DNA from 3 places in the Streptomyces sp. NPDC048623 genome. Region 3 is predicted to be linked to each of the others. Evidence: riboswitches for the same ligand, from Rfam matches in the RefSeq annotation. Region 3 holds a riboswitch; each other region holds the start of a gene.
The links. Region 3 has a riboswitch for cyclic di-AMP ahead of AB0C73_RS14880 (transglycosylase SLT domain-containing protein). Riboswitches for the same ligand answer to the same signal wherever they lie in the genome.

Region 1 (4,893 bases), on a different contig from region 3:
TACGGCCTGTACGTCCTGTACATTTTTTACAGAAGGAGGAGTGCCATGAAGGCCATGAACGGCAGCACGCGGAGCACCATGCGGTACGTCCTTCCGGAGTTCACCGAACGCACGAGCTTCGGCACCCGCACCCTCGACCCCTACTCCAAGCTGCTCCAGGAGCGGATCGTCTTCCTGGGCACGCCGATCGACGAGACCTCGGCCAATGACGTCATCGCGCAGTTCCTGCACCTGGACTACGCCTCGCCCGGGCAGGTGATCAGCCTCTACATCAACTCGCCCGGCGGCTCGGTCAGCGCCATGACCTCGGTCTACGACACGATCAGCACGGTCTCCTGCGAGGTGGAGACCATCTGCCTCGGGCAGGCCGTCGGACCGGCCGCGGTACTGCTCGCGGCGGGCACGCCGGGCCGCCGGCTCGCCCTGCCGGGAGCCAGGATCGTGCTCCAGCAGCCCGCGCTCGACGAGCCGTTGCAGGGACAGCCCAGCGATCTCGACCTCCAGGCGCGGGAATTGCTGCGCCAGCGCGAGCTGATCGCCGCGCTGCTCGCCGGACACACCGGCCGGGACCGGGCGCGGATCGACGCCGACCTCGACCGGATCACGGTGCTCGACGCGCCCGCGGCCCTCGCGTACGGCCTGGTGGACGACGTGATCCGCAGCCGCCGCGCGTCGGCGGCCACCGGGGAGGAGTGAGGCCGCCATGGTGCCGGAGCCGCCGCCGCTGCCCGCCCTGACCCGCGCCGAGGGCGAGTTCGTCGACACGTATCTCGAAGTCCTCGATCTCCTGGGGAGGATCAATCCATCCAGGTCCTCGCATACCTATGGGGCGCTGCGCGCGGCGCAGGCCCTGGTCGGGAGGGCGACGGCGCTCCGGGACGCACTGACACTCATGCATCTGCGGGGCGAGAGCGAGGTGCACGCGGACACATTGGCGCGTGCGCTACGGGTGTTGGACGGCGAGCGGCGTTCCGGGCGGGTCACCGTGCCCGGAGAGAGGGCGAGTTGACAGCGGCGCGTGTCGTGTCGAGGTCCACATGGGGCACGGGAACCGCAGAATCGCTCCCTCGTTCGGCGTAGTCGACGAATCGACATGGATCTCAGGTGAGTTGCGCAACAGGTGTACGCATCTGGCCGAATCCGGCGCTCTGCCCCTGGTGACGGGCTCGTCGGCCAAACCTCCTCAGATCACGAAAGCTGACTGTCCACCCGTATGGATCAGTCGTGAGGAGCCTCACATATCGCCGTTTCAGCTCGGATTTCGCCCTGGCCGTGGGTCAAGATCCCTGTCGACGACAAGCCCCCGCCACCCACGGCGGGGCGGTCCGGGCGGACGCCGAGTCCTGCCGCCGTCCCGGACGACTGGTCGACAGGAGTGGACCGGCAGGAGTGGAGGACCCGAGCAACACGGGCCGCCCGAGCAGTACGGGGCGATCCTCGGGGTGAAGCCGCAGCCGCGGCCGGGCGTCTTCGCCGGTCCGAACCCGACAGGTCATCCTTCGCAGGCGGCTGACGAAGGGTTGCGCATGACTGCGCACATGCATGTCCCGTCCCTGCTGTCCCGGGCCGGAGCCGTCTCGGCTCTCACCCTCGCCGCCGTCGGCGGCACGCTGCTCGCACCAGGAGCGGCGCCAGAGGCCCAGGCGGCGACCTCCTACGCGAGCAAGGCGCTGAACGTCGCCGCCTCGAAGAAGGGGGCACCCTACAAGTACGGCGCCTCGGGCCCCACCCGCTTCGACTGCTCGGGCCTCACGCTCTACTCGTACAAGAAGGCGGGCAAGACGCTGCCACGCACCGCGCAGCAGCAGTACAACAAGACCCGCCACATCTCCTCGGGCAGCCGGCAGGTGGGTGACCTGGTCTTCTTCCACTCCGGGGGAAGCGTCTACCACGTCGGGATCTATGCGGGAAACAACAAGATCTGGCACTCCCCCAAGACCGGCTCCTGGGTGAAGCTCGACAAGATCTGGACCTCGAAGGTCTTCTACGGACGGGTGCGCTGACCGGCAGGGTGCGACGAGGGCGGTCGGTCAGGCCCGGGTCAGCGCCGCCGTCCACGGCAGCGTGATCCACACCGTCTTGCCGCCCTCCGCCGTCGGGGTCACCACCAGTCGGCCGCCCGCCTCCTTCGTCAGGAAGCGGATGATCGCCATCCCTCGCCCGTTGTCCTGCTGCACCGCCGCCGGCAGGCGCCGGGGCCAGCGGGGGTGGCTGTCGGTGACCCCGATGTGCAGCTGCTCGTCGCGCTCCAGGCGTACGTCGACGGTGAACGTGGGCGACTGCCCGAAGGTGTGCTGCACGGCGTTGGTCGCCAGCTCCGAGACGATCAGCCGGATCGCGTCCGCGGTGTCGGTCGCGTCCCCGAGCCCCCAGGAGGTGAGCACCTCGCCGACGTACCTCCGCGCGGCGGAGACCGAGGCCGGGTCGCTCGGCAGTGTGACGGTTGCTTCCTGCTGGTCTGCCATGCGACGCCGTCCTTCTCCCGCCGGGCGACGACGCCCGGACTGCATGCGCGTCAGCCTGCCACCGATGTCACCGCCCCGGGCGGCGATCCACCAGATATACGGATATCTGTCGCCCGAAGCGGTGAACCGCACAGACGCTTGTACGCGTGGCCGTACACGGTCCGGGCTCAGAGCGCTCCGGGCGGCGCGGTCCGTACGATCGTGGCCACCGCCCGCTCGATCTCCGCGTCCGTGAGGTCCGCGCGGGCCGTGAGGCGCAGCCGGGAGATGCCGTCGGGGACCGACGGGGGCCGGAAGCAGCCCACGCCGAGGCCGAGTTCGCGGCAGTCGGCGGCCCAGCGCAGCGCCTCCTCCGGGCCCGGCGCGCGCACGGACACGACCGCCGCGTCGGGCCGTACGGCGGAAAGACCGGCGGCGGTGAGCAGCCGGTGCAGGGTCCGGGCGACCGTGCCGGCCCGGGCCGCGAGGGCCGGTTCGGCGCCGATCAGGCGCAGGCTCGCCAGGGCGGCACCGGCCGCGGCGGGGGCGAGGCCGGTGTCGAAGATGAAGGTGCGGGCGGCGTTGACCAGGTGCTCGATCACCCGGGCCGGGCCGAGCACGGCGCCGCCCTGGCTGCCCAGGGACTTGGACAGGGTGAGGGTGGCGACCACGTCGGGGGCGCCCGCGAGGCCGGCCTCGCTCAGCGCGCCGCGCCCGCCCTCGCCGAGCACGCCGAAGCCGTGGGCGTCGTCGACGACCAGGCCCGCGCCGTGCTCGCGGCAGACGGCGGCGAGTGCGTCGAGCGGCGCCCGGTCGCCGTCCACCGAGAAGACCGAGTCGCTGACGGCGAGCGCCGGGCGGCCGGGGTGCGCGGCCAGCGTCTTGGCCACGGCCCCCGGGTCGGCGTGCGGCACGACCGCCGTCTCGGCCCGGGCGAGCCGGCAGCCGTCGACGAGGGAGGCGTGGTTGCCCGCGTCGGAGACGATCAGGCCGTCCGGTACGGAGAGCGCGGTGAGGGCCGCGAGGTTCGCCGCGTAGCCGGAGGAGAAGACCAGGGCCGCCTCGAAGCCGCAGAACGCGGCGAGCTCCTGTTCGAGGCGGGTGTGCAGCAGGGTCGTGCCGGTGACCAGACGCGAACCGGTGGCACCGGCGCCCCAGCGGCGGGCGGCCTCGGCGGCCGCCTCGGTGATCTCGGGGCGGTGGGTCAGGCCGAGGTAGTCGTTGCTGGCGAGGTCGAGCAGGTCCGACTCGGCGGCCCGGGGCCGCAGGGTGCGCACCAGGCCGGCCGCCGCGCGCCGCCGGGCCGCCGCCTCGGTCCAGTCGAAGGCGGCCGGGCGCGGGCCCTCGCCCGTGCCCGCGGCGGGGGCCGGCGGGCCTTCGCCCGTCCCCGCGGCGGGGTCCAGCGGGTCCTCGGCGTACGGCGGCATGACGGATCCTTTTGTAGGCAGCGCACAGACCCTAGCCGTATCCCGTCGAGGTCAGGATGTGGCCATGCACACACAGGAATCGGTGTCGTTTGTTCGGATCCTCCTTGGCCCGGGGGTGTGCCGTAGGCCAGGATCAGCGCTTATGGACCTGCTGAACACGCTGGTGGAGAAGGGGCTGCGGCGCGAGTCGCCGACCCGTGAAGAAGCGCTCGCCGTGCTGGCGACCTCCGACGACGACCTGCTCGATGTGGTGAGCGCTGCCGGCAAGGTGCGCCGCCAGTGGTTCGGGCGGCGGGTGAAGCTCAACTATCTCGTCAATCTGAAGTCCGGTCTGTGCCCCGAGGACTGCTCCTACTGTTCGCAGCGGCTCGGCTCCACGGCCGGGATCCTCAAGTACTCCTGGCTCAAGCCCGACGAGGCCTCGGCCGCGGCGGCGGCCGGTGTCGCGGGCGGCGCCAAGCGGGTCTGTCTGGTGGCGAGCGGGCGCGGTCCGACGGACCGGGACGTCGAGCGGGTCGGCAGGACCATCGAGGCGATCAAGGAGCAGAACGAAGGCGTGGAGGTCTGCGCCTGCCTCGGGCTGCTCTCCGACGGGCAGGCGGAGCGGCTGAAGGAAGCCGGCGCCGACGCGTACAACCACAACCTCAACACGTCCGAGGGGACGTACGGGGAGATCACCACCACCCACACCTACGCGGACCGGGTGGACACCGTGCAGAAGGCGCACGGCGCGGGTCTGTCGGCCTGCTCGGGTCTGATCGCGGGCATGGGCGAGAGCGACGAGGACCTGGTCGACGTGGTGTTCGCGCTGCGCGAGCTCGGCTCGGACTCGGTGCCGGTCAACTTCCTCATCCCCTTCGAGGGCACCCCGCTCGCCAAGGAGTGGAACCTCAGCCCGCAGCGCTGTCTGCGGATCCTCGCGATGGTGCGGTTCGTCTGCCCCGACGTGGAGGTCCGGATCGCGGGCGGCCGTGAGGTGCACCTGCGCTCCATGCAGCCGCTGGCCCTGAACATCGCCAACT
Region 2 (4,893 bases), on a different contig from region 3:
GCGTTCGTCCTCGTCTACGGCATGTTCATGGTGCCGGTGTTCGCCCTGCTGACCTGGCTCGCGATATGGAGCCGGCAGAAGGAGCTGCGCACGATATCCGGCGAGCTCCCCGCCTACGCGACGGCCGGCTGGCTCGCCCTCGACGAGCCGCTCGCGCTCTCCTCGATGCGGGCCCGCGCGCTGGCCCGCGGCTATGCGGCCCGCAGCCTCGGCAAGCCGGGCGCGCAGGCGGTCGGCGAGTACGAGGCCTTCGCCACCACCCTGGCGTTCCTGCGCCACCGGGCCCGGCGCGGGCAGGTCGCGCAGGACTTCACCGCCCGCGAGCAGGAGCTGCTGCACCACCTGTGGCAGCGCCGCCGAATAGCCTCGCCCGCGCTGACGTACGCGGCGCGGGCGACCGGCCGGGTGTGGGTGCCGCCGCAGTACCTGGACTACGGCGGCTACAACCCGTACCGCAGCTGACGGCTCGGGGGCCTCAGGCCGCCGACGCCTCCGTGAGGACGGCGAGCTCGGCGTCGGTCAGCTCCAGGTCGGCGACCGCGAGGAGCGCCGGGAGCTGTTCGACCGTACGGGCCGAGGCGATCGGCGCGACGACGGTGGGGCGGGAGGCGAGCCAGGCGAGGGCGACGGTGGCGAGCTCGGCGCCACGGGCCTCGGCGACCGCGTCGAGGGCGGCGAGCACGCGCCGCCCGCGCTCGGTCTCCAGGTGCTTGCCGGCACCTGCGGCCCGGACGCTGTCCACGGCCTTGCCGGCGCGGTACTTGCCGGTGAGGAAGCCGGCCGCGAGGCCGTAGTACGGCACGGCCGCGAGGCCGCCCTGCGCGGCGGCGTCGAGCAGCGGGCCCTCGTAGGTGTCGCGGGAGACCAGGTTGTACTGCGGCTGGAGGGCGACATAGCGGGTGAGGCCCTCGGCCTCGGCGAAGTCGAGGGAGGCGCGCAGCCGCTCCGGGGAGAGGTTGGAGGCGGCGACGGCCCGCACCTTGCCGTCCTTCACCAGCTGGTCCATGGCGGTGACGATCTCCTCCACCGGCACGGACTCGTCGTCGAAGTGGGTGTAGTAGAGGTCGATGTGGTCGGTGCCGAGCCGGCGCAGCGACTCCTCGGCGGCGGCCTTGATGTTCGTGGCGCCCAGGCCCTTGAAGCCGGGGTGGGCGCCGACCTTGGTGGCGACGAGGATGTCGGAGCGGTTGCCGCGGGAGGCCATCCAGCGGCCGATCACCCTCTCGGACTCGCCGCCCTCGTTGCCCGGCGCCCAGGCCGAGTAGACATCCGCGGTGTCGACGAAGTTGCCGCCGGCGGCGGCGTAGGCGTCGAGCACCGCGAAGGACTGTGCCTCGTCGGCGCTCCAGCCGAAGACGTTGCCGCCGAGGGCGAGCGGGAAGACATGCAGATCGGAGGTGCCCAGCTTGCGGAGAGAAGTCATGAGGAGATCAACTCCGCGCGCCGCCACCGCTATTCCGGCGTCCAGGACTCAGACGGACAGGCCCTTGTCCTGGAGCCAGGCCATCGGGTCGATGCCGGTGCCGGACGGGGTGTGCACCTCGAGGTGGAGGTGGGGGCCCGTGACGTTGCCGGTGGCGCCGACGCGGCCGATGGTCTCGCCGGTGCCGACGGTCTGGCCGACGCCGACGGTCATGGAGGAGAGGTGGCAGTACCAGATCTCGGTGCCGTCCTCGAGCTCCAGGACGATCCGGTAGCCGTACGAGCCGGACCAGCCGGCCGACTTCACGGTGGCGCCGTGCACGGCCTTGACCGGGGTGCCGGTGGGGGCGGCGAAGTCCAGGCCGGTGTGGTAGCCGGAGGACCACATGGAACCGGCCTGGCCGAAGGTCGAGGTGATCGTGTACGAGGAGGTCGGCAGCGCGTAGCTGGCGGCGAGCTGGGCCAGGCGCTCGGCCTCGGCCTTCGCCGCCGCTTCCTCCTCGGCCTTCTGCTTGGCCTCGGCGGCCGCCTTCGCCTCCGCGTCGGCCTTGGCCTGGGCGTCCGCCGCGGCCTTCTCCGCCTCGGCCGCGGCCTTCTCGGCGGCGGCCTTCTCCGCGGCGGCCTGCGCGGCGGCGTCGGCGGCGGCCTGCTGCTGCTCGGCCTGCTGGAGGATGCGGGCGCGCAGCGCCTCGCCGGCGTCCGCCGTCGCCGTCTCGGTCCGCGCCTCGGCACCGGAGCCCTGGCCGGCGGTCTCGGTGGTGGTGTAGGTCAGCGCGGTGAGCGGCTGGGTGGCGTTGCCCGCGGTGTCCTCGGCACCGTCCCCGTCGACCGCGTCGATCAGCGCGCCGACGCCCGGCAGGCCGGAGGCGTCGGGCAGGTTGACGTCCGGCAGGGCGATCGAGACCGGCGGCTTCTGCTGCGCGGTGGCCAGGCCGCCCGCGCCGACGGCGGCGATGACACCGACACCGAGGACGGTGGAGGAACGTGCGAAGTTGGAGCGCTGCTTGACGACCCGGTGGCGTCCGCCGGCGCGGCTCTGCGCCCGCAGGGAGTCCTCGGTGGGGTTCCACTCCTCCGCGGCCCCGTCCAGATCGCCGCCCGCCGAGGCGGAGGTGCCGAAGGGGGCGAAGGGGGTTTGCGGAGCAGGGGTGTTGGACGCCACGGAGGCGCTCTCCTTTCCTTCCTTCTCGCCTACCGGGTTAGCTGACGGGTTCGGAGCAGGAAGGTCTCCTACGGACCGTGCCGCACGAGTGCGGTGGGGCCCGATTCACCCCAAGTGGTGGTTCCCCGGTTCCCTTGCGGGATTCGGCGCGTGCGCACGGTGCCGTCTCTTGCGACGGCTGGGACGACCGCGCTGCGTTATCGAACGTTAATAGACACGGCCCCCCGATTCCAAGCCGTTCCCCTTGATCATTAGCTGAATTAGGAGGGAATCGCCCGAGTTGAGCGCCCTTCAGAAAGGAGGAGATTCACAGCAGGAATCTGACGTTGCGTCAGTTGTTATCGCAGGGAGATCCTGCGACTACGCCGTGTCATGGCCGCCGCCCCCACCGTCCGGCGGCACCACACGCATCGTGCGGCGCCGCTCCGGCTGCCCCGCCGCCGGGCGGCTCACCGCGAGCAGCGCCATGTCGTCCGTCGTGTCCCCACCCGTGTGCAGGCGCACATCCGCCACCAGCGCGTCGAGCAGTTCCTCCGGCCCCGGGAAGATCCGCCCGTCGAGCCGCCCCCGCGGGTCGTAGAAGGTCCCCGTCGTGTCCCGCGCCTCCGAAAGACCGTCCGTGTAGAACAGCAGGGTCGCACCCGGCGGATACGGCGACACGTCCGCCCGGTCCGGCAGCACCGCCAGCTCCCCCATGCCCAGCGGCAGCGCGTGCTCCGTCGGCACCAGCGGCCTGACGCCCCCGTCCCCGTACAGCAGCAGCGGTTCGGGGTGCCCGCGGTTGACCACCCGTACGACCTGGTCACCGCCCGGGATCTCGGCGAGCACCGCCGTCGTGAAGCCCTCGAAGGCGTCGAACCCGGTGCGCCTCATGCCCTCCCGGGCCAGCGCCCGTTCGAGCCGCGCCGCGACCCCCTCCAGGGTCGCCTCCAGCTCGGCGGCCTCCCGGAACGCGCCGATGACCACCGCCACCGCCTCCACCGCGTCAAGCCCCTTGCCCCGGACGTCCCCGACCACGAGACGCACCCCGTAGGGGGTCTCCTGGACCGCGAACAGATCGCCGCCGATGAACGCGTCGGCCTGCGCCGCCTCGTACCGCGCCGCGATCTGCAGCCCGCCGATCCGCTCCTCCGGCGCCGGCAGCACCGCCTTCTGCGCCGTCTCGGCGATCACCCGCGCCGAGGCGAGACGTTCCCCGCTGCGCCGCACCACCCGGCTGATGAGCACGGCGAGCCCGGCGACCGTGAGGACCGTCAGGGACTCCGTGACCGCCTGGACCGTGTCGGCCGTGGTGCCGTAGTCGTGCAGCCCGAAGCTCGCCAGGACCGCCGCGATCCCGGTGAGCAGCGTCGTCAGGGTGGAGAAGAAGGGAGCGGCGATCAGCGGCGCCGCCGAGAAGAGAGGCGCCGCGGTGTAGACGGGCGGGGTGAGGAAGTCGTAGGCGACCCCGCCCAGGATCACCAGCGGGGGCAGGGCCCGCAGGAAACGCCGGGCGCCGCGGTACGCGTCCGAGGACGGAGACGTGGACGCGGACGCGGACGGGTGCCGGGAGGCGGACGCGTACCGGGACGAGCCGGGGCCGCCGTCGCCCCCGGGCCCACGCCGCGTTCCCGCTGCTCGCGCCACCCTGTGCTCCCTCCCCGGCCCGGTACATGCGTACGTACGTCCGTGTCGACGGCCGCGGACACCACCGCGACACCTCAGGGTGCCGTCAGCCCGCGCGGGTCGGCGACTCCTCCTCGGCCGACTGGCGTACGGCGGCGGCCGGGCGCTCCGCGAGCCGCCCGCCCCGCGCGAGCGCCGCCATGGCCGCCGCGCAGCCGAGCCCGACCGCGCACAGCACCAGCCACGGCGCCGCCGACCAGCCGGTCGCGTCGAGCAGCACGCCCGTCCCCAGGTTCCCCAGGGTGATGCCGATCCCGCAGACCGTGTTGTAGAGCCCGTAGTGGGTGGCGACCCAGCGCCCCCGGGACAGCGCCACGACGGTGTCCATCTCGTACGGGTAGAGCACCGCGTTCGCCACGGCGAGCACCGCCGCGCACAGCAGCAGCGCCACGAGCGGGCGCCCGAGCGCGGCCGGGACCAGGAACGCCGCGCCCATCAGCCCCAGCCCGAGCACCAGACACCGCTCCCGCGAGAGCCGCGCCCCGCACCAGGCGGTGATCCGTAGCTGCCCGGCGAGCGCCACCAGGGCCGACACCACGAACAGGGCCGTGGTCGCCGCCGTGCCGTCCGCGGCCAGCGGCAGCGCCAGATAGACCTGGAAGGACAGCACGTACGAGCCGGTCATCGCCAGCGAGAACAGCCAG
Region 3 (4,893 bases):
CCGGCTCCGCGGTCCCGTCCTTCACGGTCGGCATCCGCACCTCCGCCGTCGTCTCCCCGGCCGGCACGGCGAACGCCGCGTACGCGTCCGGGTACTCAGGCCGTGACAGCGGCCGCGCCGGATCGGGCACCGAGCCGTACGTGTCGCGCACCCACTCCGGATCGAAGTCCGCCGTGGACAGCTCCGGGGCGCCGCCGGCCGGCGGCAGGAAGGTGAAGCCGCCCATGACGTCGGCGTCGGCGGGCGCCGACAGGGTCACCCGCCACACCAGCGGCTGCCCCTCGGCCACCCGGTCCGCGACGGGCGTCACCCGCACGGCGGGCATGGGATCGTCGTCGCGCACCGTCACGCCGCCCTTGTGGGAGCCGACCACGGCACCGCGCACCGCCTTCACGAACGCGTCGTGCGTCACGTCCCAGCCGTACCGCGTGTTGCCCTCCACCGGCACCCGGACATCGATGTCCCGGTGCCCCGGCCGGACCGTCACCACACGGGAGGTGAAGCCCTCGGCGCCGGGCTTCGGCGTGAACAGCCGCACCTGGCCGCTGCCCGTGCCGGAGACCCGTACCGGCACACGGTAGGTCCGTACGCCCGAGTCGCCCTCGTCGACCGTGAGCCGGCCGATGTCGACACGCGGCAGCGCGGCCGGGCGCACCGCCGGCAGACCGGGGTGCCAGGCCCAGGAGTCCACGAGCCACGCGCGGCCGGCGGCGGTGCGCGGGGTGAGGACGAGCGCGGCGGTCTTGCCCAGGTCGAGGTGCGCCCGCGCGGCCGGGGCCAGCGGTACGCGGACCTCGCGCGCCCAGTACGAGGAGGTGCGCCCACTGCCCGGCAGCCCGTCCACCCGCACCCGGCCGAGGCTCGCGCGGCGGCCCGCGGCGTCGGTCACGGCCACGTCGAGATCGGTGCCCCGGCTGTTCGGCGGCACGATCACCCGCAGGGCCAGGGACTCGGCGCCCGCGAGGGACACCGGCCGCGCAGAACGCACCGTGACCGGCGTGCCGTTACGGCTCCACCGCAGGGCCACGGCGTCGCGCCCCGGCTCGGGCGAGGTCTCCCAGAACGCGAAGTGCGGGGACCTGCCGCCCGCGTCGGGGGACCCCTCGTCGGGGGACAGACAGGACCGGGCCGCGTCGGTGTCGATCTGCGCGCACAGCCGGCCCGCGCCCGACACGGCGAGTGCCGCCCCCGCGTCCGGCGAGCCGGGCACGAAGGCCGGGGTGCGGCCCGCACCGACGGCATGGGTGAGGACCCGGGCCGGACCGGCCGACGGCGCCCGCCTGCCGCTGCCGTCGAGCAGCGGCCGCACCCGGTCGTCGCCCGCCACGAACAGGCGTGCCGCCGCCGCGATGTAGGCGGCGCCCGCGGTCTGCTGCTGCGGGGCGGTCAGTCGCGTACGGGTACCGGGGGAGCAGACCGGGTCGGGCTCGTCCTCGCCCGGCCCCGATCCCCACCCCGACCCGAAGTCGTCCACGGCCGGCGCCTGCGCCTGGCCAGGCGTCCACTCGCTGTTGAAGAAGTTGTGGTTGGCGCCGACCACGTACACCGCGCTGTGCAGCGCCGTGCCCCGGCCGACCCCGCGCGTGCCGTCCAGGTACATCTGCCCCTGGAGGTCGGACACATCGCCGTCGCAGCCGGGCAGGATCGTCATCGACGGCACGTCGGGCACCGGGTTCTGGCCGAAGATCGTCGGCCCGATGAGGACGTCGCCGCGGATCTTCCAGCGCACCGGACCCCGGTAGCCGTCCTGGTCGGCGGGCGGCGCGGACAGGCTGTCGAGCGCCGCCCGGTTCACTCCCTCGCCGCCCCGCGAGTGGCCGACGAGCAGGACGCGGGAGAGATCGGCGGCGGCAGCCGCCTTCCGCACCTCCGCCGGCGCCTTGTCGGTGTGCGCACCCCACTCCGCCCAGCGGGCGAGGTGCAGCCGCACCAGCGAGGAACGGGCCTGCGCGCCGCCGTCGTCGGCCTGGTGGTCCTGCCCGTTGACGCCGTTCGCGGACACGGACAGCGTCACGTACCCCTGCGAGGCGAGCAGCCGCTGCGCCGCCCCGTACCCCTGATGGCTGGGAACGGGCCGCATGCCCGCCGGGCAGGGCCACGCGCCCGACTCCTGGTCGCTGCCGGGCTTGTAGCAGGTGCCGTGCCGCCCGTGCAGGAACAGCGCCACCGGGCGCTTCCCCGGCGCGCCGGCCGGCGCCACCACCGCGGCCCGCATCTCGACCGGCTCGGGGAAGCCGGGCAGCCGTACGGGCTTCAGCGCGTACTCGCCGGCGACGGTGCGGTACGGGCCGGGCGCGCCCGGGTCCACGGGGTTGGCGGGCAGCGGGGCCTCGGGCCGTGCCGCCGGGGCCTGGGGCCGCAGACGCGGGGCGGCGGCGGAGGGTCCGGCGTGGTCGGCGGCGTCGGCGGAGGCGTCGAGCCTTCGTCCGCCCGCCGTCACGCTCAGCCTCGCATCCCCCAACTGCGCGTCTTCCAGCGGGAGTCGGAACGTCCGCCCGTCCGGCCCGGCCACCGGATGGCCGAGGAGCCGCCCGCCGTCCCGGAACTCGACCCGGGCGTTGCCCATCGGCACGGCCTCCCCGGCCGTCCACACCAACTGCCGTTCCGCACCGGCCCCGACGATCCGCCATCCCTCGGGCAGTCGCGGCGCCGCGGCGACCGCCGTCCCGTCCGGTGCCGGCTGTCCGTACGCGAGCCCCGGCGACACACCCGCCAGGGCCAGAAGCGTCACGGCGGTGGTCACGCCGCGTGTGACACGTATCAAAGTGCTCTTCCTCACGATCGTTCTCGTCGACACGGGCCACCGGCACCCCCGGTACGCCGGGCCCTTCCTGCCCCGGGAGGACGGGGGAGGGAGAGACGGGGTTGCCCGGCGGGGGAGGTGTGGCCGGTTCTGGTGCTCAGGGCGTGGGGCAAAACGGACTATGTCCGACTATGAGTACCGAATACCGGAATGCCGAGGTGATTCCTGAAGGGGGTAATTATCGCCAGAATGGCGGTCAGCTGGAGCGGGTGATGTGGGTCACGGCATTTCGGCCGCGGCAAGGCTTCCGGAATGCTGTCGAAGCGTCAGGAACGGGTGGCCGGAAAAGGGTTGAAGGGGTCGCGGGAAACGTCCGGAATGATCCTTTCGTGTTTATCGGTAGATCGATTCCGTGTGATGAATTCCTGCCTTGTTTTCGATATTTGTCTTCGCATACGGTCGCCCCGAAACCGGACGGAAACGCCGAATCCTGCCGCCGCCCGGTCGACCGCACTCACACCCTTCCGGCAGGAGCGGGGGACCCAGGTTTGCCGCCGGTCCCGGTCTCCGGGCACGGCTCGGGGTGAAGCCGCGCTGCGCGCGGCCGGGCATCTCCTGCCCGAACCCGACAGCTCACCTCGCAGGCGAAGGAGAGGAACTCGCCATGCGTGGACCCGGCAAGCACCGTCGCCCCAAGAACACCCCGCTCGCCCGCGGCATCGCCCTCGTCGGCCTCACCGGCAGCGCCGCGCTCGCGCTGCCCCTGGCCGGTGCCACCACGGCCGGTGCGGCGACGCCGCAGGCCGAAACCTCCGTCGCAGTGGCAAAGCAGACGGCTCGGATCACCGTGCAGTCGGCCCCGGCGGCCGTGAAGGCGGCACCGCTGACGTATTCCGTCGTCGCCGGTGACTCGCTTTACAAGATCGCGCAGAAGCACGGGGTCCGGGGCGGCTGGAAGAAGCTCTACAAGGACAACCGGAGCGTCGTCGGCGCCGACCCGCGCCTCATCCACCCGGGCCAGAAGCTCTCCGTCTCCGGAAAGGCCGTCGCCGCCAAGACCGGTGCCGTCAAGGCCGGTGCCCGCAAGAGCGGCGCCGCCACCGGTGCCGCCGCCTCCGCCCCGGTGAAGACGGTCCGGTCGAAGACGGTCCAGGCCGTCGCGACCTCGGCCGGTTCCGCCACCTCCGCCGCTTCCGCGACGTCCGCCGGGTACACGTACGCCGACAACCTCGAGGGCTGGATCCGCGAGTCGCTCGACATCATGGCCCGCGAGGGCATTCCCGGCACCTTCGACGGCATCTACCGCAACGTCATGCGCGAGTCCTCCGGCAACCCGCAGGCCATCAACAACTGGGACTCCAACGCCCTCGCCGGCACCCCCTCCAAGGGCCTGCTCCAGGTGATCGACCCCACCTTCCGCGCCTACCACGTCGCCGGCACCTCCTTCGACCCCTTCGACCCGGTCGCCAACATCACCGCGGCCTGCAACTACGCCGCCGACCGCTACGGCTCCATCGACAACGTCTTCGGCGCCTACTGACGGGACCCGCCGCCCGCGGGTGCCGGACCCACCGGCACCCGCGGGCGGCGTCCGCCCGAAACCCCGCCCGAAACCCCGCCCGAAACCCGTGAAACCGTCCGGGCGTCTTCTCCGTCCTCTCCTGCGGGAGTCGTCAGGAGAATCGGGGAGTGGGCACCACATGGGGCTGAAGGGCAAGTACACGGCGCACATAGCCGCCGTCGCGTCGGCGGTCGCACTGAGTCTGGCGGCCTGGGGGACCGCCGTACTGACGGACAGTGAGGCCGAGGCGTCGTCAGGGGCGGGGGCCGGGGCCGGGCAGGAGCGGCAGGTGCCGCCCACCGAGGAGGGCAAGGGCCCGGCGAAGGTGACGCCGGTGAAGGTGCCCGAGAGCATCGTGCACGCCGCCGAGGCGGGCGGGAAGGCGGTGAACATCACCATCGACGACGGTCCCGACCCGCGGTGGACGCCCCAGATACTCGACGTCCTCAGGGAGAACGACGTCAAGGCCGTGTTCTGCATCGTCGGGCAGCGGGCCAAGGAGTACCCCCAGCTGGTGAAGCGGGTCGTCGCCGAGGGGCACAAGCTCTGCGACCACACCATGGACCACGACACGACCATGGACCGCAAG

Region 1: another riboswitch for cyclic di-AMP. It lies ahead of AB0C73_RS07570 (C40 family peptidase); the one in region 3 lies ahead of AB0C73_RS14880 (transglycosylase SLT domain-containing protein).
Region 2: another riboswitch for cyclic di-AMP. It lies ahead of AB0C73_RS29765 (M23 family metallopeptidase); the one in region 3 lies ahead of AB0C73_RS14880 (transglycosylase SLT domain-containing protein).

The regions. Positions count from the first base shown of each region.
Region 1 is NZ_JBEZHV010000004.1:97,649-102,541, reverse strand. It holds gene AB0C73_RS07580 (ATP-dependent Clp protease proteolytic subunit) at 46-696, shown strand; gene AB0C73_RS07575 (hypothetical protein) at 704-1,009, shown strand; cyclic di-AMP (ydaO/yuaA leader) riboswitch at 1,404-1,523, shown strand; gene AB0C73_RS07570 (C40 family peptidase) at 1,527-2,003, shown strand; gene AB0C73_RS07565 (ATP-binding protein) at 2,031-2,465, opposite strand; gene AB0C73_RS07560 (8-amino-7-oxononanoate synthase) at 2,633-3,871, opposite strand; gene bioB (biotin synthase BioB) at 4,014-4,893, shown strand, end outside.
Region 2 is NZ_JBEZHV010000026.1:19,731-24,623, forward strand. It holds gene AB0C73_RS29755 (PrsW family intramembrane metalloprotease) at 1-462, shown strand, start outside; gene AB0C73_RS29760 (aldo/keto reductase) at 476-1,423, opposite strand; gene AB0C73_RS29765 (M23 family metallopeptidase) at 1,472-2,584, opposite strand; cyclic di-AMP (ydaO/yuaA leader) riboswitch at 2,596-2,743, opposite strand; gene AB0C73_RS29770 (PP2C family protein-serine/threonine phosphatase) at 2,945-4,066, opposite strand; gene AB0C73_RS29775 (MFS transporter) at 4,296-4,893, opposite strand, start outside.
Region 3 is NZ_JBEZHV010000008.1:233,763-238,655, reverse strand. It holds gene AB0C73_RS14885 (hypothetical protein) at 1-2,764, opposite strand, end outside; cyclic di-AMP (ydaO/yuaA leader) riboswitch at 3,251-3,403, shown strand; gene AB0C73_RS14880 (transglycosylase SLT domain-containing protein) at 3,408-4,283, shown strand; gene AB0C73_RS14875 (polysaccharide deacetylase family protein) at 4,444-4,893, shown strand, end outside.